4 regions of the Methylomonas sp. LL1 genome follow, and region 1 is predicted to be linked to each of the others. Evidence: riboswitches for the same ligand, from Rfam matches in the RefSeq annotation. Region 1 holds a riboswitch; each other region holds the start of a gene.
The links. Region 1 has a riboswitch for cyclic di-GMP ahead of IVG45_RS22605 (PEP-CTERM sorting domain-containing protein). Riboswitches for the same ligand answer to the same signal wherever they lie in the genome.
Positions count from the first base shown of each region.

Region 2: another riboswitch for cyclic di-GMP. It lies ahead of IVG45_RS04480 (hypothetical protein); the one in region 1 lies ahead of IVG45_RS22605 (PEP-CTERM sorting domain-containing protein).
Region 3: another riboswitch for cyclic di-GMP. It lies ahead of IVG45_RS18660 (hypothetical protein); the one in region 1 lies ahead of IVG45_RS22605 (PEP-CTERM sorting domain-containing protein).
Region 4: another riboswitch for cyclic di-GMP. It lies ahead of IVG45_RS10855 (VPLPA-CTERM sorting domain-containing protein); the one in region 1 lies ahead of IVG45_RS22605 (PEP-CTERM sorting domain-containing protein).

Region 1 covers NZ_CP064653.1:1,479,505-1,484,546, forward strand. Annotated here, with positions in the region: gene IVG45_RS07185 (hypothetical protein) at 1-477, opposite strand, end outside; gene IVG45_RS22605 (PEP-CTERM sorting domain-containing protein) at 539-1,318, opposite strand; cyclic di-GMP riboswitch class I at 1,438-1,512, opposite strand; gene gspM (type II secretion system protein GspM) at 2,100-2,612, opposite strand; gene gspL (type II secretion system protein GspL) at 2,593-3,783, opposite strand; gene gspK (type II secretion system minor pseudopilin GspK) at 3,776-4,711, opposite strand; gene gspJ (type II secretion system minor pseudopilin GspJ) at 4,711-5,042, opposite strand, start outside.
Region 2 covers NZ_CP064653.1:858,568-863,609, reverse strand. Annotated here, with positions in the region: gene IVG45_RS04495 (spermidine synthase) at 1-197, opposite strand, end outside; gene IVG45_RS04490 (hypothetical protein) at 511-1,047, opposite strand; gene IVG45_RS04485 (IS1595 family transposase) at 1,063-1,962, opposite strand; gene IVG45_RS04480 (hypothetical protein) at 2,017-2,220, opposite strand; cyclic di-GMP riboswitch class I at 2,323-2,409, opposite strand; gene IVG45_RS04475 (phosphopantetheine-binding protein) at 2,991-3,248, shown strand; gene IVG45_RS04470 (diguanylate cyclase) at 3,356-5,042, opposite strand, start outside.
Region 3 covers NZ_CP064653.1:3,977,290-3,982,331, reverse strand. Annotated here, with positions in the region: gene IVG45_RS18675 (YdbH domain-containing protein) at 1-118, shown strand, start outside; gene IVG45_RS18670 (YnbE family lipoprotein) at 162-359, shown strand; gene IVG45_RS18665 (YdbL family protein) at 371-712, shown strand; gene IVG45_RS18660 (hypothetical protein) at 915-2,039, opposite strand; cyclic di-GMP riboswitch class I at 2,110-2,194, opposite strand; gene IVG45_RS18655 (undecaprenyl-diphosphate phosphatase) at 2,764-3,591, shown strand; gene IVG45_RS18650 (calcium/sodium antiporter) at 3,666-4,640, shown strand; gene IVG45_RS18645 (MMPL family transporter) at 4,643-5,042, shown strand, end outside.
Region 4 covers NZ_CP064653.1:2,321,421-2,326,462, reverse strand. Annotated here, with positions in the region: gene IVG45_RS10860 (IS110 family transposase) at 303-1,340, shown strand; cyclic di-GMP riboswitch class I at 1,880-1,960, shown strand; gene IVG45_RS10855 (VPLPA-CTERM sorting domain-containing protein) at 2,035-2,805, shown strand; gene IVG45_RS10850 (VPLPA-CTERM sorting domain-containing protein) at 2,869-3,606, shown strand; gene IVG45_RS22665 (hypothetical protein) at 4,149-5,042, shown strand, end outside.

The DNA.
Region 1 (5,042 bases):
CGGGCTAGGCGCGGACGGTACGCCACACACGCTAGGATCGACGTTCAAAAACGAAATTGTCGCACTGGCGGCATTGCCCTTGGCATCGTCGATCAGCGGATTGACGCCTTGCGCCGAACCGCCTTCGCTGCGTTTGTAGATCAACAGATTGGTTTTATTGCCGGCCAGGCCGACCAATTGCGGATTGCTGGGGTTCAGCGAGCAATAATAGGCATCTTGTTCCTTACCGGTGATCTGGTCCTTGAACTTATAAATCGGCTTGCTGGAATCGCACATGCGCTCGGCCAGCGGCACGTTGACGTTGGTGGCCAAGCCTTCGATATAATCCAGCGCGGCGGAAGCGCCTGACAAATAGACTTCATAGGTATCGGTCTGCGTAACGACGACCTTGCCTTGGCCATCCACTGTGATGTCGGCGAAAGCCGCACCGCTGATCATCGCCGAGGATACGGCCATGCTTAGAACTAACTTTTTCATGTGATTGTCTCGCTAAGTTTAAAAAGACGCTTCCGGATAAGCACCGGAAGCGAAGCGCGGCTTATGCCGCGGTTTTACGGCGATTGAGGCCCAACAAACCCATCAGACCGGCGCCGAACATCCAGACCGCGCCCGGAACGGGTACCGCAGCGGGAGCGGCAGCGTAGGTCAGGCTGTTGCCGGCCAGAGTCCATTTGCCGGCGAAAGTAGTCGGAATGGTTTGACCAAGGCCAAAGTTAGGACTGTTTTCATCCAGATTCATCATGCCCAACTGGAAGCCGATGGACTGGCCGTAGTCGGCTTGCGGGTCTTGGTTATGACCACCCCAAACGCTGGCTGCGTTGGCGTGTTGACCCAGGCCTGCACCTTCACTATCCAAAGCGATTGTGCTCAGATTTTGCGTATTGTTGACCACAACCTTGGAATTGATTTCGATGGCATGTGCTTGAATGGTGGCACCAGCTTGAAGGGTAAAGAAAGTACCAGCTGGATCGATATCAACAACAGCATTGTTCTGAGTAATCATGGCGCCTAGATCATCTAAACTCCCTACGGCAACAGCCCACTTGATTTTGTCGGTAGCGGCACCGGTGATGAAGTTCAGCCAGTTGCTATCGTTGGAAAAATCAAAAGACAAGCTGTAGGCCGCATTGGCGACGTTGGACAACAATTGGCCGAAACTAACACCGGTATCGAAGGTAAAGGTTTTACCGGTGGTAAAGTCGTAGGCCGACATATAGGCTTCGTTATTGCTGCCTTGGTCGTATGCGATACTCGCGTTAGCCGCACCGGCTCCCGCCATCAAAACCGCGGCCACGGCCACTTTTGCAAAATGTTTCATGGTTTATCCTCATGTTTAAAAAATTTGAATACATAAGGTGACAGCCCGGCCGTCTTTTATCGTTTTCCCTGTCATTGCCGCTCCGGGGGGAGCGGCAAGCTCTTAACTCCAGCTACTCGCAAGCAAGCATGACTAACAATTCAAGACCCGTGACTTTCCGTCCCCGCCTCGCGACGGGTTTGGCTTTTACACACTTTCCTGTCTAACACTCAAAGAGTGGCGCATCCCCGCTACCATCCTTCATTTTCCCCTGACCTACTCCCTACCCTCTTCCCTTACCCACTCCCTATTCGTGCCGTCCCTGTTCCCTAGTCAATCCCGATTCGGCCATGACCGATCCAGCCGGTCATCTGTTGCCGCGCATTATCCCTGTGCAATCACTGCATTACCGTTACAGAACGGTTACATTCTTCGGAAACGTAATACATTCGTATTGCATCGATAGACTGTGGATTAGTGGAATAACCGAGGGAGGGTTTTATCGGCGGCTGGGTCGAGCCGAAGGGATTTGGATTTAGTCGGAAGTATCTTTTTGCGATCGGATGCCGGCTGCGTGGGAGGTGCCTTAACCGCGACCTAAGTATTATCGTCGCGGCTAAAGCCCCTCCCACACAACCTCTGCTTGGAAGTCCCGTAGGAGCGAATTCGCTACGCGCTCTTACGGGTCATTCGCCCAGGACGATTAAAATCGCCCCATTATGGAAATTATTTCCAACCCAATCCTTAATGCCTAAACCTTTAGTTGGCTTTAATGGGGTCGCGGCTATATGGCAAAAATGGCCTAGCCACGGCCGATCATCAGCTTGACGCTGACCAAACCGTTCGCCTCGGACTGATCGGCCATGTCCATCCTCAGCACCCGCAGGCCATGCTTGGTTTCCAAAATAGCCAGCCAGTAGACCAGCTTATCGAAGGAGACTTGCTCCAGCGATACAGCGACTTGATCGTCGCCTTCTTGTTGCAAACTTTTAATGGCGGGTTTAATTTGTAGTTGCTGACTACTGGCGTCTATCAGCGCCAGCGGCGGTTGACTCGCGCTTTCCGCTTCGGTTTGCACCACGCCGCTTTGGCGTAAAACCTCCACTTCGGCGCCGACTTGTTGTAAATGCCGGTATATTTGGCGCTGGGATTGAATTTGCTGTTGCAGCAAACTGCTTTGCTCCAGCAATGGCCGGTAAGCCAACTGGTATAAAGCATACAGGCAAAGCCCTCCAACCCCGGCCATCAGCATTAATCGCTCTCTGCCCGATAAGGCCCGCCAGCGCTTGAGTATTTCAGTGTTCTCGAATTTCAAGCCGTGCCTCCGCTCCGTTTGAACTGCCGTCGACTGTCTTGCTGTTGACCCGGAATCGGCTTTGCAGCCGTTGTTTGAATGATTCCAGCCGGCCGCTATCGGCGGTTTTAAGCCGCAGCAGCACTGCACCGTCAGCAAAACTCAGTTGTTGGTATCGCGCTTCGGGGAATTCTTTCAGAATTTCACCGCTGCCATATAAAACCCGCATGAATGCGCCGGCTCCTTCGCCGCTTTGCTTTTTCAAGGCCATCAATTGCTGATCGGCCTGAGCTTTGACATTGACTATGCGTTTGATGTCCGGAAAAGTCTGTTTGAATAGTTCCAGGGTTTGCGTCTCCAAGCTTTGCAATTCAGCCTGTTGTTGCCGGTTCTGATTCAGCTGGCCACCGAGTTGGATAGCCATCGCCAATAGCAGAATACCCGTCGCCGGCAGCCAGCGGCGCCAGTCGCCTTCATCATTGGCCCTGGGCGCGTAAGGCCCGCTCAGCAAATTCAGCTCGCTTGCGCTTTTATAAGATTGGCCGAACAGTTGCCAGGCCGTGTCCAGCGACTGTTCCAGGGTGTCCGGCGGCAGCAGTTGGCGCAACGCGCCGGCGGGTTGGCTCGACCATAAGCGCCACTGTCGACATTCCGGCCCCGCTTGTTGCAATACGTCTAGCAGCCGAGGAAAAAAACCGGCATCGATACCCATGCCTTGCAGCGGACCGGTCCGTAAGGTGACGCAATCGCTTTCGACCAGCATCGAGCAACTGCCGGGCTGATACGGCAGACACAGGCTTTCGGGATAAATGGCGTCGAGCTCGATGCCGGCCCGCTGAAAATAGGCGATGCTGTCTATCATTTTCCGATGGGACACCACCGCCACCGCCAGTTTGCCCGCTGCCTGCCGAAACCAGACCAGATGATAATTATCGACATCGTCGGCCAACTGCTCCTCCAGGGCGAAAGGCAGGGCTTTTTTGATTTGGGCATTGCTTTTGACCGGCAGCTCAATCTCCAGCAGCAACACAGTAGTAGCCGGCAACAAACCGATGGTTTGCCGGCCATTGGCCGCATCGGCCAACTCCCGCCAACTACCGGTTTGCGGCTGGCTTGGGGTCTCGGTTAGCGCCAGCCATTCCGGATGCCGCCCGGCATCATGACCCAATCTGACCAACAGGGTTTCAGCCATGCGCGGGACTCCGGCGTTGCCTTTTCTGTAGTGTAACTAGCCCTTGCCGGCTACGCTGCAGCTGCGATTCGAACATAAACCGGGTTTGACCCATCTCGATTTGCCCCGTGAGTAAAAAATACTGGCTCGTCACAGCCAATCCATATTTGCCGATTATGGTAGCGCTAACCGCTTCGTCCTTTAGAAAATCAGCGATGTCGGTAAAAGGTTTGCCGCCGGCTCTGAATATCGATTCGGCCTGGTCGGCGCTGATGTCGTCGGCCAAGCAACGCAACACCGTGGCGCCGGCGGTATTGACATTCAATGGTGCATAGCCAAATGTCACGTAAATATAGGGCAGCAATTTACGATACTGCTCCAGGCTCATGCCCTGGACCAGCAGCAATTCGCTGACGTCGGCAAACGAACGGTTGGCTGCCCGGTACGGCGGCTTTCGCCGGGTATAGGCTTCATCCTCGGCCCCATGCGGATAACGGATTTCCATGTCGCCATCGATCCAATCCAGCATGGCGTCCACCAGTTCCGGCTTCAGCTCCAGACTATGCAAAAGCCGCCGCAGACGTTTGACGTCCTCCTGGCTGACCTCGCCATCGACTACTAAATTGTTCAGATTAATACGCCCTTGTAAATCGACGATTTCGGCTTGTAGCGAGCCTTGCGCCACCGCCGTTTTCGGTAACGGCTTGGCCCAGCTCTCGTTCAAGGCATCGCGTTCGTTATCCTTGCCATCAGTCCGCAGGACGTTGGTTGCCCAACTCTCCAAGCCGTAAACATATTCCCAGGCCTGCATCGCGCGCAGCTGATTTTCGGTCCTGCGTATATCCATCTGGCGCGCGGTCGACATGGAGACTACCGCCAGCGTGGCAATACTCAGCACCAACATCACCGTTATCAGCGCAATGCCTCGTTCGGCGGGCAGTTTTGCCATTATGGATACACCAGAAACAGCCGCCTGACTTCGCCCAAACCGGCCTGGCCAAGCTTTACTTCAACTGCTTTCGGTATCACACCGCCCACGGCCGGCCAGTTATTGGACCATTCCTTGCCATAAAACCGCAGCTCGACAGAGTCCGAATCGAGTATTTTGCGGCGGCGAGATTGAGTTTGCTGAGTGCGGTCGAGTATGTTCCATACTTGCCGGTATATAGCGCCGTTTTCATGGCGATAACTAACCCGTTGCAAATGGCTGCGGTTGGGCGAATCCAGCCAGTCGGGCAGACTACGGGTGAACGTCAGCAATTCCTCGCCATTACCGCCCG
Region 2 (5,042 bases), 620 kb from region 1:
ACGGCTATCTGCGCCGACCACACATACAGACTGGCGCCATAGAATGGCGCGATGATGCGGGTACCCAGCAATTCCAGGATCATCACGGCTCCGCCGCTGAGGGTCACGGTGAGCAACAGGACCGCCTTGCTTAAGTTAGGGATATTGGATTTATGGGCTGCTGTGGATGGCGATCCAGACCCGGTTTTTTTTGCCATAAATGAAATCAATGAAATTTAATAATAAGGATTTGTACCATGCTACCCATAAAAAACCCCGAACCGGCTTCATTCCGTGTCGGGGTTGCATGCTTCCTTGCTCAAGTTAATCCTTTAACCTCCAGCGTTCAAAGAATTTCGTCAAAAACAAGTTCCTGATATTCGAATGTCCTGTAGGGGCGAATTCATTCGCCCTGGGCGATTAAAATCGCCCCCTACATGAATTCAGGGAAATTATTTCCAACCAAACTCCAAGTCATCCTGTTCAAAACGTGTTGCCTATTTCCTTTAGGCTATAGGCTATTCCTGAGTCTCAGTTAAGCACACGTTTACGTCTATTAAGGCCAACCAAACCGGCTACCGCACTACCGAACAGCCAGACGGCACCTGGAACCGGAACAGCTTGAACACTCAAAGATGCTTGAATCGCGTAGGAACCTGCGTGATCACCAACATTAGCGTCAATTACGGTACCGGTAGAACCAAATGCACCACCTGTACCAATACTGTAATCACCCGCGGCCAGGAAATAGTTGATCAAAGTTTCAATATTACCAGTGCTGTTATTAACTGCAGTTTTGTATATTGCAGTGCCAACTACTGCGGAATTGTTAGCCATAGTTGTGTCGCCTAAGGCATCCCAGCGACCGTCTTTCCCAGCATCAATTGGCAATGAAGCGGCAGAATCATACGCACCAGCAGGAAACAAACCTTTGTAAATGGAAAAACCAACATCTGCCAGGTTTAAAGAAGTCGTCACATTAATTGCGGCACCATTTTGGTTAACGCTTGCGTAGGTACCCGCATTTAAACCAGTAACTGTAATACTGACCAAAGAGTCTTGGGCCAAGTTAAATTTAAATGGCTATGAACAAGTTGCAGGTTGAAGAAATACCGGGTCATGTGTGACGCATAGCGTGAGTAATCGGTTAGGAATCTGGTTTTCCCAAAATCGTCGATTCAACCGATAGCAAAATTCGTCGAGATATTCCTGTACATAGTTACCTGACACACCATGGTAAGTACCCAGCAAATAGCTTTTAAGGTTACTGATGACCACATGAACCCAAGGTAACCATTCACTCGCCATTTCAGGAGGGGTTACCTTGGCGATATGGTGATGTTCCTCGGCCAGCACATTGAGCGCAGCCAGCGCATCGGTATGCAGGGTTTGGCCTGGGGCAAGCGTTTGTTGGGCGAATGCTCTAACACTCTCGTGCGTCACCTGCTCAACCACCTTCATAGCCACAAAGCCGGGCTTACCATCATTATGTTCGCAAGCCACTAAAATAGTGGTTTTACCGGCGGCGCCTCGCCCGCGTTTACCGGCACGTTTGCCGCCGATAAAGGCATCATCGAATTCGATAATGCCGCTTAGTTTGTACAGATTATTCTGATCACCCATGGCCGTGCGTAATTTTCTCAACAGCCGTTGCGCCGTCAGCCAGGAAACACCAATTAGTTTGGTCAGCCGCAATGCGGAGATACTACCCTTGTCCGACGATACCCAATAAAGACTCCAAAACCATTTCACGAGCGGTAATTTGGTGTTGTGAAACAAGGTGCCGGCTGTCACCGATGTGTGATGATGACAAACTGCACATTCGTAGACATGTCGTGTCTGGAGCAACCAACCTTTCTGATGGCCACAGCGTGGACAGCAAAACCCTTCAGGCCACCTGAGGTTGATGATGGCTTGAAGACAACTTTTTTCATCGGCAAAGTGCTGTTGCCACTCCCAAAAACTCGTGATCTTTGCTTGCATGACCGCTCTCCAGAATATCCCACTAAAATTCAGATCGGGTAACCTGTGGTAAGTTCATAGCCATGTAAATTTAAACCAAGCAGCGTGATGGCTATCACCCCAATCGCCATCTGCCGCATCAGACCAACCGATATTGCTGGTTACAGCTCTTACTGAAGGGTTATTGGCGTTCAAATTGTAGTAAGAAACGTGCGCGAACGCCTGGCTTGCAAACAAAAAGCTTGCTAGAGCAATTAGAGATAGTGCGATTTTTTTCATTTTTAATCCTCTTTACTGTACAAATAATTATTTATTGTTAACAGTAATGTTCTCGGCGTTGCCTCGGGAAAAGACAAACGCCGCTTCCTCCCCATCACTTTAGGAGGCGGCCCGGCCTTCTTGTTTTTGTTATTTTCAAGAACCGTGGCTTTCCGGCCCCGCCTCGCGACGGGTGTGGCTTGGTTGGCGAGGGGAAATCCAATAAACTAAAACATAAACTCATCATTCCCTGATCGGACCAGAAACCTAGCCAACTAAGAATGATTATCATATTACATGCCAAAACCCAGTAAAATCCTAGGTTTCAATGATATAAAATATTCCCTAATATACTTAAACAACCCCGGCGTTAATTAAACTGCGTTAAATGACTAACCAATATAGTCATTTGCCTCATTTATCAAAGACCTAGCCGTCATTTGGCATAAAAATACCCAAATCTGCCTTAGAAACGATGCCTTGGTGATAAAGCCATAACCCAACACACTCGTCATGGCCATCGGCAACCGTTACAATTGTCGGTTTTTATCAATCATGGCTTTCCATGATTGTTGTTTTGCATTTAGGGAACAAGGGCAGAGATCGACAATGGCACGACATTTGACTCCAGAAACAGCTCGCGAACGGCGTTTGCCGGCACCTTCAATCAAACCCGACCGGCTTTACAGCCTATCGTTTGCGTGTGTTGCCGCTGTCGGCGATTCAAACCAATCAGCGTTTTTTGCTGAATTCAACATTTCGGGACACTTTCTCCCACCCATGAGTATGCTATGAGTCAGACTGAAATCGAATTAAAACAGCTGATCATCGACACTCTGGCACTGGAAGAGGTGAACGTCGACGATATCAAGTCCGACGCCGCGCTGTTTAATAGCGGCCTGGGATTGGATTCGATCGACGCACTGGAGTTGGGCTTGGCAATCAGGAAGAAATACGACGTCAAAATCGACGTCGAACACGATGACGTGGTTAAGATCTTTGCTTCGGTATCCGCATTGGCTCAATTCATAGAATCCGTCCGCCAATAAGTTGAAAAACCACGACGGCTTGAGCGCAAATCAATAGGGTGATTTTTTAGACGATTAACTGACTCTAGGGCCAGCCCAATTATGGCCAATCGTAACCGATGAGGTCATTACAAGCGGAATAATTGATATTCTTCCAGTCCACAAACCTTATTCCGGCCACTGTCCTTGGCCTGATAAAGCGCCTTGTCGGCCAAATTGAGCAGGCTGTCGATGTTGGAAATTTTTTCCCTCAGCGTCGCCACGCCTATACAAATGGTGAACTGCAACGACACCCCCGCTTCCAACGGAATTGTGGTGTTGGCGACAAAGTTTCTGAGCCGCTCGGCGACTTCAAGCGCCTTACTGCTATTGGTTTCGGGCAGTAGCACCGCAAACTCTTCCCCACCTAGGCGTCCTGGAATATCAACTTCCCGCAATGTCTGCGCAAAGATACATCCCATTTTTTGCAGAACTTTATCGCCGACGGCATGACCGAAGCTATCGTTGATTTTCTTGAAGTGATCAATATCCAGCATGAATATCGAAAGCGAATTGCCGTATCGTTGTGCTCGCGCCAGCTCCATTTCGCCCTGTTCCATGAAATGGCGACGATTGGCAATACCGGTCAGGTAATCGAAATGGGCCTGGTGTTCCAGTTCGGCCAATAATGTCTTGCGTTCTCTGATGTCCCGCACGAATGCGCAGTGATATTCGCAATCATCGAAAACGATATAGTTAGCGGCAATTTCTACCGGTATTTCACAGCCTTCACGGGTTCTATGCACCGATTCAAATTGCAGCGAACCTCGCTGCTTGACTTGTTGCCAGTGGTTCCTCCAAGCCTCTCGGCTAAAACCGGGATCGATATCCATCACGGTACGCGTCAGCAATTGTTCACGGCTATAGCCTAGAAATTGGCACGCGGTATTATTAACGAATTGGAAACGGGCATCGGCCGTGATCCAATAGATACACTCGATGGCGCAATCGACTGAAAACTGGGTTAGCTGCATCTTTTTCTCTGCCTGCTTACGCTCGGTAATGTCGATAATCGAAGCAATGTAGCCGGCCAATTCCTGGTTTTGGGTAAAACAGGGACTGAACGCTAGATGGATAAAAATCCGGCTATCCGAGGATTTGTAGGTTTCATAGAGCCTGTTGCGCTTAATCTGCTGAAAATCGATGAAGCGCTCTTCCGAAGCCGATAAGCCCTGCCGTAGCGCGGCTTTAGTTTCCGGTAGCACTGCGGGGTCGTCGAATAAACAATAGCGCTCCAACGGATCGTCGGGAGCGACACCAAACATTTCTCGGGCCGCCCGATTCACGGCTAGAACTTTGCCATTCCGGTCCAGAACGTTGATACCGATCGGTGAATAATCAAAAAAAGCCTTCAGATTAGCTTCGCTGTCGCGCAATGCCTGTTCCGCTTGTTTTCGTTCGGTGACATCATCGTAAATGGCTACGATCTCGCCGCTAGGCAGCGGATAGATGTAGTTATCGCGCCAACCCTGAATCCGTCCGTCTTGATAAAACGAGACCGGAAAGCTTTCGGCTTGTCCGGTTTTCGCAACCCGCCTCAGTACCTCGGGCAAACCAAACGCATCGATATTGGGAAAGATTTCATCCAATTTTTTGCCGATCAACTGGTGCCGGCTGATTTTCTCGATGCGTTCGGCCGCTTGGTTAAACTCGGTGAACATGAAATTCCGGCCATCCTCGCAAGGTTTATAGACCGCCACGCCGCTACTCATATTTTCGAACAATGCGGCCAATCTGGCTTCGCTGTCGGCCAAGGCTTGTTTTTCTTGTTGTAAT
Region 3 (5,042 bases), 2.3 Mb from region 1:
GAGCGGTCAGTTACCGGAACTACTACAAAAAGGCATTTTGGCGGGCAATTTCGATCAGCCGGTCCTGGATCAGGTAAAAAACGGTGGGCAACCCAAGAAACCCGCCAAGCCGCAATAAGCAATCATCAACCCATGCCGCCGACGGCGGAACGGAGAAATCAATGAAGTGGAGTACAGCACATAGCGCGGGCATGCTTTTGAGCGCTTTTTACCTGTCCGGATGCTCGCCATCCGTCAGGCTGGAAGCGCCGGACAAACCCATCGAAATCAATATGAACGTCAAAATCGACCACGAAATCCGTTTGAAAGTGGAGAAAGATGTAGACGATCTGATTACCAACAAAAAAGGCTTGTTTTAAAGGAGCGATCGATGAAAAACAAAAGTTTCGTAATCATGCTGGCGACCTTATTGCTGGGTTTGTGTTTGTCCGCCATGCCGGCCGCCGCCGCCGATCTGGCCCAGAGCAAAGCCGCCGGACAAGTAGGCGAGCAAATGAACGGCCTTCTAGGATTGGTCGACCCGAACGCACCAGCCGATGTCAAAGCCCTGGTGGATAGCATCAACGCCCAGCGCCTGGCCGAATACCAACGCATCGCCACCAAAAACGGCGTACCGGCCGACGAAGTGGCCCGCCTGACCGCACAGAAAGTCATCGATCAGGCCGGTCCTGGGCATTATGTACAGACGCCGTCCGGCTGGCAACGGCGTTAAGGATTTGGTTAACAAACCTCCCCTGCTACTCATTCTCCCACGTGATATCGCCGAGAGTGGTAAACCATGGCCAAGTCTTGGTCGCGGCTAAAAAACCGGCCCCAAATCCATATCGGGGCGCTACTTATCCCCTAATCGATGACTCGCGCATCCATACAAACCCTGGGTGACCAGGGTTAAATCCTACCGTCGAATGGGTCATTTACTGTTTCCGACGCTTCACAGAACCCATCATACCCACCAATCCGGCGCCGAACATCCAGACTGCGGCGGGCAGAGGTACTGGCGCGGCGGCGGCCACGACATTGCCGGTCAGATTCAAGGTCAATTGATAGTTTTGGCGGGTACTGCTGGCGCCCAAATCCGCATCGGACAGGTTCAGCAGATATTGCGCGCTGAAAGCGCCGGTGTTGGCGGTCAACAGATTGGCGATGAAGGATTGGCTGCCACCTTGGGCCAGATCGGCAAATATGGATAGACCGGTATCGAACGCGCCGATATCGCCACTGCCATTGACGCTATCCAGGTCCAGACCGATACGGTCGGCATTGGCCAGATTGAACAAACCGAAATTCAATGAAGCGATACTGTTTTGGGCAACATTGCCGAAGTCGAGGGTCAAGGAATTGGATGCCGAACTGACGTCGAACGAAGCCATTGCATGCAACAAATAACTGTAATTAGCCTGTAAGTCGCCAGACCATTCAACCGTGTAATTGGTCTGAGAACCACTGGTTTGACCTTGGGCTCTGCTTAACGTGGTTGTGACGGCCAATGTAGGCAGAGACAGTGCCGCGTTGACGGAGCCGCTACCCACGTAATCATCTAGATTGGAACTCGCCACGCTTGCAGTTGCATTGGTGGCGACCGCCGAAGCAGAATTCGACCCCCAACTGCATTCGGTAAATCCCGTTGGCCCATGTGCTAACGAGCAAGCGCCACCGGCTTGGCTAATAGCGGTTGCAAAATTGGCGGCAGCGCCGATCGCCGCCATGGTTGCAGTACTGCTGCCGCTGCCGCTTGCGTCTCTTCCCGGGCCATTATTTTTATAACCATAACCATCGATAATTTGCTGGCGATTCGAGGTCAATTGCAGGTCAACACCCGTCAAAACCCCGGTAGCCGCATTAAATTGTCCCAATGAAACATTGGCAACACTCGCGCCATTATTGGTGGCACTGGCAGAGGTTTTTGACGTAACCGAAGCACTGACATTTGCCGAACCATTGAAGCTAGCGGACGCACTGGAAGTTGTTAAAGCCGCTTGAGAGATACCGCTGACTGCCAATAAGGCAACAATGGCGGTCAATTGAAAATTCATATTCATAAATCAATCCATTCTTGATGTCGTTGAAGAAAGTGCGTGATATGCGGCAAATGCCGCACCCCTATCACCTGGGAGCAATCCGGCCGTCTTGCTGTATTTGCGCAAGACCCGCGACTTTCCGAACCCGCTTCACAGCAGGCTTGGCGATGGATGCTTCTGGATTTGCCCGGCGTTGATGCGTTGTTTTTTAAATCGCCGTGACAAACCGCCATCTAGTCATCCCTAACAATATTCAAACGTAGTAATACTGTTACACTTTAATCAATCAAAATTTATGCCATTTTCCTAAAGCCTTGTAATCCATAACCTACAGGCATAAAAGCAGGTTTAGATCGCCTTCACCCAGAAATCCAAGCCGGGGATTTGCCATCCTTATTGCGGGATTTGACGTACTTCATCGACCAATATCCAAGCAACTCCCAATCAAACCAACAACAAGTAGGAAATTTATGACGACACGACAATCGATCATTGAAGGCCAAAATGCGGTAGATATATTGCAACAACTCGAATCGAGTTAAAAATTGATTCCAACCGGCACCCATCAGCCAAGCTCGCCCCTGCTGATCGGGTCTTAAAGTTACGAAACAATAGAGATTTCGACTATAATCCCGCCCCGTTTGCATGGCTTTTAGCCCTGCCTCAGCAACCTTTTTCTTAAATAACGACCTGATCAACATGCCGATTTTTACCCGCGTGCCGATTCGGTACGGAGCCTGACGATATGGACATTGAATTACTGATTAAATCCCTGATTCTGGGTGTAGTCGAAGGCCTGACCGAGTTTCTACCCATCTCCAGCACCGGACATTTGATCCTGGCCGGCGACCTGCTCGACTTTAACGACGACAAAGCCAAACTGTTCACCATCGTGATTCAGGTCGGAGCGATTCTGGCGATTTGCTGGGAATACCGGGCCAAGATCGCTTCGGTGCTATCCGGCCTGACCAGCGACCGGCAAGCGCAAAAGTTTGTACTGAATCTGGCGATTGCCTTCATCCCGCTGGCCAGTTTGGGCTTGCTGTTCGGCAAACAACTCAAAGCCTTGTTGTTCAAACCGATTCCGGTAGCATTGGCCTTTATCATCGGCGCCTTCGTGATCATCTGGGCGGAAAAACGCGAACATAAGATACGCGTGCATCATGTAGACGATTTGAGCATGCTGGATGCGTTCAAACTTGGCATTGCCCAAGCTTTTGCGCTCATCCCCGGCACATCGCGCTCCGGCTCCACCATAATCGGCGGCCTGCTATTCGGCCTGTCGCGCAAGGCGTCCACCGAGTTCTCGTTTTTCCTGGCGATTCCGACCCTGACCGTCGCCAGTCTGTACGACTTATATAAGCATCGGGATATATTGCATGTCGAAAGCGATCTGGCCTCGTTTGCCGTCGGCTTGATCGCCGCCTTCATCAGCGCCTTGATTGCGGTCAAGGGTTTGCTGCGTTACATCAGCCATCACGATTTCATCATTTTTGCCTGGTACCGGATCCTGTTTGGCGTGGTGGTGATCGCCAGCGCCTATAGCGGATTAGTACAGTGGACGGTTGATTAAGCCAATTGCCCCCACGATGACTCCCCCGCGGCAATATTCCGGATTGTTTTTGATTTTTTGTTTATAGGTGCTTTATGGCTCTGCCACTGTTGATGATAGTTCTCGGTTTGATCATTCTGGTCTGGAGTGCCGACTTGTTTGTCGAAGGCGCGGCCGCCATCGCCCGCCATCTGGGTATGTCCCCCCTGTTGATCGGCATGGTGGTGGTCGGTTTCGGCACCTCGGCCCCGGAATTGTCGGTTTCGGCGCTTTCCGCTTTACAGGGCAATCCCGGCATTGCCTTGGGTAATGCCTACGGCTCCAACATTACCAATATCGCCTTGATATTGGGCATCACGGCGTTGATCAGCCCGATTTCGGTACATTCCCAAGTGATAAAAAAGGAATTACCCATCCTGTTTGTTGTGACCTTGCTGGCTATAGTGCAACTCTATGACGGCGACTTGTCGCGTCTGGATGCGGCTATCGAACTGGGCGTGTTCGTAGCCGTGATGGCCTGGATGACGGTGCAAGGCATGAAAAAACCCAGTGCCGACGAATTCGAACAGGAGATGGAAGTAGAACTGGAACAACATGCCATGTCCGAATTTCAAGCCTGGATTTATCTGATCGCCGGCCTGGTGTTCCTGGTGGTCAGCTCGCGCATGCTGGTTTGGGGCGCGGTATCGATTGCCCAGGATCTGGGGGTCAGCGATTTGGTCATTGGCCTGACCATAGTCGCCATCGGCACCTCGCTGCCGGAACTGGCCTCATCGATAGCCGCCGCCCGCAAGGGCGAACACGATCTGGCCGTCGGCAATATTATCGGCTCCAACCTATTCAATACCTTGGCGGTAGTCGGCGTGGCGGGCGTGATTCATCCGATGTCTATCCCGGATGAAATCATCAACCGCGATTGGCCGGTTATGGCGATATTGACGCTAGCCCTGTTTGCGATGGGCTATGCCCGTAACGGCAACGGCAATATCAATCGTTTGGAAGGCAGCCTGTTGGTTGCCGCCTATACCGGTTACACCCTCTATCTGATCAGCACCGTGGCGGGCGCTTAGGCATGATAGAAAATCGTTTACGCAACCTGGCTTTCCGCTGGAGCAACTGGCTTTTGTATTCGCCGGTCTTATTACTGGTGACGGCCGCCGTGTTAGCGTATTTTTCCACCGAATACACCGGCAAACATCTTAGCATCAACACCGACACCGCCGAACTGATCGCGCCCGACGCCGCTTTTCAGCAGAATCGGCGCAAGTTTGAAAAAGCCTTCGGCCAGGACATACACACGCTGCTGGTAGTAATCGACTCTTCCAGCCCGGAATTGACCAAGGCCGCCGCGCAGCGTTTGGGGCGGGAGCTACGGGCCGATACCGAGCATTTCACCAAGGTCTATCGTCCCGACGAAAATGCCTTTTTTCATCGTAACGGCCTGCTATACCTGGATACCGACAAGCTGCAGG
Region 4 (5,042 bases), 840 kb from region 1:
GGGCGAATTTATTCGCCTCATGGCATTTCACCGGGCGAATGAATTCGCCCCTTGTATGATGAATTTTAACAACCGATAGCCTAGAAGAACCGATTAAGCTGTCATCGTTCATTGGGAGGCCGTTCGCCCCTGAGGACTGGTAAATACCAGAGCCTGTGCTGTAGATTGGCCCCCGCCCTATTCACCCATACCGTGGAGTATCCGAGGCTTAGAGCCTGCATACACAAGGAAGGTAGGTGCATGCGCAGGGTCGGGAACCGGTGAATAGTGTACTTAACCTTTAACTGAATTAAAAAACGATTATGACGAACCTCCCAATCAATGCCATCGCTGAATCTATCCACCGCCTGTTTGCCGGCGTGGATGTCGGAGCCGATGAATTGGTGCTGGTGATCCGCAAGAACGGCAAGTCGTTCGATCCACAAAAATATGCCAATACCCGCTCTGACCGTGCCCGCTTGGTCAACAAGCTGATCAAGCTGCCGGGCATCAAAGTCTGCCTGGAAGCCACCGGCATTTACCATTTCGACCTGGCAATTGCGTTGCATGACGCCGGTATTCCCGTGATGGTCGTCAATCCCAAGGCCTCGCATAACTTCGCCAAGGTGTTGATGAGAAACAGCAAAACCGATGCCGTTGATGCCAATACCCTGGCCGAATACGTCGAGCGCATGGACTTTGTCGCCTGGACCCGGCCATCGAATCAGACCCTGGCTTTGCGCGGGTTTGCCCGCCGCATTGATGCGCTGACCGGTCAGAAAGCTGCCGCGAAAAACCATCTGCATGCACTGAGTGCGACTCAGGAAACTCCAAAGGCGTTGCTGCGCGATGCCAAGCTGGCGATCAGTCAATTGGAAAAACGCATCGATACCTTGGCCGCCGAAGCGATGACCTTGATCAACCAGCACCCGGAACTCAAGCGTGTTTTTGAGTTGCTGACCGGCATCAAAGGCATTGCCCAAACCAGCGCCATTGCTTTGATGGGCGAACTGCTGTTATTGCCACCCAACCTGTCGCATCGCGAATGGGTCAAGTTTGCCGGGCTCGATCCCAAAGCCTTTGAATCCGGCAAAAGCGTACATAAGAAAATGCGGCTGTCCAAGGCGGGTAACCGGCATATTCGCTCGGCATTGTATATGCCGGCCTTGAGCGCCAAACAGCATGATCCCCATGTCAGCGCTTATTTCCAGCACTTGGTCGACAACGGCAAGAAACCTTTACAGGCCGTCTGCGCAGTGATGCGTAAATTACTGCATGCGATCCATGGCATGCTAAAGCACGACCAGCCGTTCGATAACACACGGTTTTATGTCATTCCGACACCCATCATCGCTGAGTGAAAAAGTGATGGAATTTTGTTGACTTGGAACAGAGTATCTACCATATTGCTTCCCAAAATTTCTGGAAGATATTTTTCGTCCGATCATTAGCTGCGTTTATTTGTGCTGACGATCGTAACCCTCTGCCCAAAGGAAAATCCAATTCTCAATCTTCCGTGGCATTTAATGGCGTCTAAGGCGGTTTTTAATGATGCGTCGGTATTATCCGACAATGAGCTTCTTTGATAATCATTTCATGCGGCCTAAATGAGGTGTGTTAGAGCTGAAAATAGGGTATTTCACGTTGCGTGATGAGCCATATCACGTATTTCCGAGTCCTTGCTAACGCTGGTTTTATTTTTAGTCCCTGTATTTCAGGTGTTTGGCAATTGGCATAAGGGTTGCATTAGTCCGAATGCAGTTGTCAGGCAGTGCTTACAAAATTTTTTCCGGCCCATGCTGAATGAATGCCGGCAAATCTCTGGTTCGCCGTGTTCATGATTTTGTACTTGGCTTGTTTGTGGTAAGCAAAAGCACTGTCAAAGGATTGTTGGGGAGCTTCATGCTTCAGCCACCCCCGTCGCGAGGCGGGTTCGGAAAGCCACGGGTCTTGAGCCTAACAAGATGGCCGGGTTGCCCTCTCGGAGACGAGGGGTGCGAGTGCATTCGTTCAGATGAGAATGCAATTTACATAACAATTTAGGAATGGAAAGCAATGATTCAATTTAAAAAACTGGCTATCGCGGGAGCAATTGCCGCTTCAATCATGGGTGCAACTGCTGCTGAAGCGCATGTTTCCTATCATTTGGATGCAGCCGGCGGACAAGCTCCAAACGTCAATGGTTCCGATGCAACCGGCTCTTGGACGGGTGGTGCACCTTCTTATGACGGTAATTTGCCTGTCACCTGGGTGGCCAATATTCACCATGTTGATACTGTTTACGAAATATCGGCGGCTGATGCGATCAACAACAAGGGGGCTGCATCAAATTTTGTTTTGGAATCCATTAACAATAAATGGAAGCCAGCTTCAAGCTGGGGTAATGCGTTGGATTTCGGTCTGATCAATATGGAAGTGGCTGGAAACTTGACCATTACGGTCGAAGCCGATTCCAGTCTGGCTTCCACATTCGCTCCTGGTTTTACCTTGTGGAGTGGTTGGGATGCTACAGCTACCAGCAGCAAGCACGGTTCATGGAACGCAAACCCTTTTGCACCAACCACGCGTGGTAGTAACGAATTGACCTATGTCGGCCACGCGGCAACCACTGTGGACGGTGGTTCAGTAACATATACCTTTAATAACCTGGCCGCTGGTAACTACAGTTTGTGGGTTGGGGGCAATGGCACTGACAATGTGAATGAGTTCTATAAAGCAAGTATGTCGGTAGCTGCGGTTCCCGTCCCTGGCGCGGTCTGGCTGTTCGGTAGCGCCATCGCCGGTTTGGTCGGCTTTGGCCGCCGTAAAGCGGCAGTGACTGCGTAAAATCAAGTCAAGGCGAAGCTTAGGCTTCGCCTTTTTAGTTTCCATCTGTCAAAAGGAACGGACATGAATTCATTGCTTAAAATCCTTACGGCCGCCACACTGGTCAGCGGCACCTATCTGACGCCCGCGCAAGCGGCTAATTCCCTGGAAATCAACGGCAGCCTTTTTCAGCAAATCGGTGGTTCGACTTTCGATGTTTGGAAAATCGTCATGCCGACAGCCGGTAGTTTCAAGGTGAACGTGTTAGCTTACGAAAGCACGGATAACTCAACGACAAATGCTGTCGATCTCAACGGCGATGGTGAATTTACCTATATCGACCCGGATACCCATTTTTGGAAGGATGACGGCAGCGCCAATTCGCTACTAAACGCAGCGAATCATTTGGCCCGTTGTGATGATATTGCCAACAATTGTTCAGCCGTCGACACACCTGGCTTTAAATTGACCGACCTGGGCGCAGCCTTTGGTGCCAGTGACGGCTCGATTCACTACCAGCGCGATCCCGCATACGAGGTAACGCTGGCCGCAGGCAATTACTTGTTTGTGATGGCGGATTATCGTTTGACGGAGACCGAGGCGGCTTCTGGCATCAATACAAGCGATACTATCCGCAATACCATTGTCGGAGGATATGGCGATTATCGAGTCGTGTTTAGCTCTGATAACCTTCAATTTAGCCTATCCGGCAACACCATCGCCGTCTCTCAAGTTCCGGTGCCCGCAGCCGTCTGGTTGTTCGGCACTGCATTGGTCGGGATGGTTGGTGTGGGTCGCCGCAAATTGTTTGCCACGGCTTGATTGTAGGTCGAGGATAGGCGGATGTGCTTGTCGAGGGTGCGGCATACTATTCCGCTAGGCTAAAAAAGGCGCATTTGTAGGAATGCGCCTTTTTTGTTGCGCTGAATTCGGGTTTCCATATTGGGAGCGTTCAAAATCCCATTATCTGGAGTTTTTGGTTTAAATAGGGCATTTCACTTAAAACCCCGATTCATGATTTTGCCGTGTAGTGTCAAACTCTGTAAATCCTGTTTAATAAAGGGTTTTGTCGGTTTCGGAGGACAAAAGCTCGGCCTCAAGTCTTATTAGTACATCGTTAAGTAGGGATGTTGTAATTGGAAATAAGGCATTTCACGCAATGATGTGAGGGGTATCACATATTTTTCTGGAGATATTGATGCTGCCTCGTTTTTTGCCTAGATATTTCGAGACTCTAGCTGTTGGCATAAGGTTTGCTTAATTAGAAATACAGCTGTCAGGCAGGGCTTACAGCGCTGTTATCCGGTCCACGGCGTCGAAAGCTGTTTAACCATAACCTTAAGTCAAAAAGAAAAGGAAGATTTATGATCAAAACTAAATTAGCTAAAGCGGTTTCCCTAGCCGTTGCCGGAGTTGCAATGTCTGCTGGCGCATCTAGTGCAATGGCTTCGACCACCATGTACAACACTTGGGACGTGGGACAAGCTCCAGGTACTTATAGCTCTAGTGCACAAACAACGGATGGCTGGTTGTATTCTGACGGCAAACAAAATGGCGCAACAGGTGGCACATTGAATGCTTGGGCAGGTGGTGCTGGTTCTGTTCCATTCGGTTATACCGGCAAAACCGCTTTGAACTGGGCCGTTCAATTGACCTCGGCTACTGATTCCGGCGTCATTTCTCGCCAAGATGCGATTGATCGTTACGGTGTTGCCGCCGACATCGACACCGGCAAAGGCGCTTGGGTTGACGCACAGTTGAATGCTCAAAATAATCCGGCTCCTACTGGTTGGCGCCATGCGGTTGATGTCGGCTTGATTCAAACTGCTGTGGATACGGACATTCGTCTGTCAGCAAGCGTGTTGGCTAACACTGTCGGCTTCGACAGCAATTTTGGTATCAGCGTTTACGACGGCATGACCAATGTGCAGTCATGGGGTCATCACGGTTCTTGGCACGGCGGTTATATCCTGGGTGATCAGTCCGTAACCAACTTGGCTAGAATCAACGGCAACGATCCAATCGGCATGACTGGTTTAACTTTTGTTGGATTTTCAGATGGTTCTAACCTGACTTTAAATGCCAATAATCAAGATTATCTGATCTTCCATGCTTTGGCTGGTCACACTTATACGGTAATTCTAGGCGGTAGCGACGGCGGTCAAACCTGGAGCGGAAATCAAGCCAGCTATGCGCTTAATGTGCAAGCCGTCCCAGTCCCCGGCGCAGTCTGGTTGTTCGGTAGTGCTGTCGCCGGT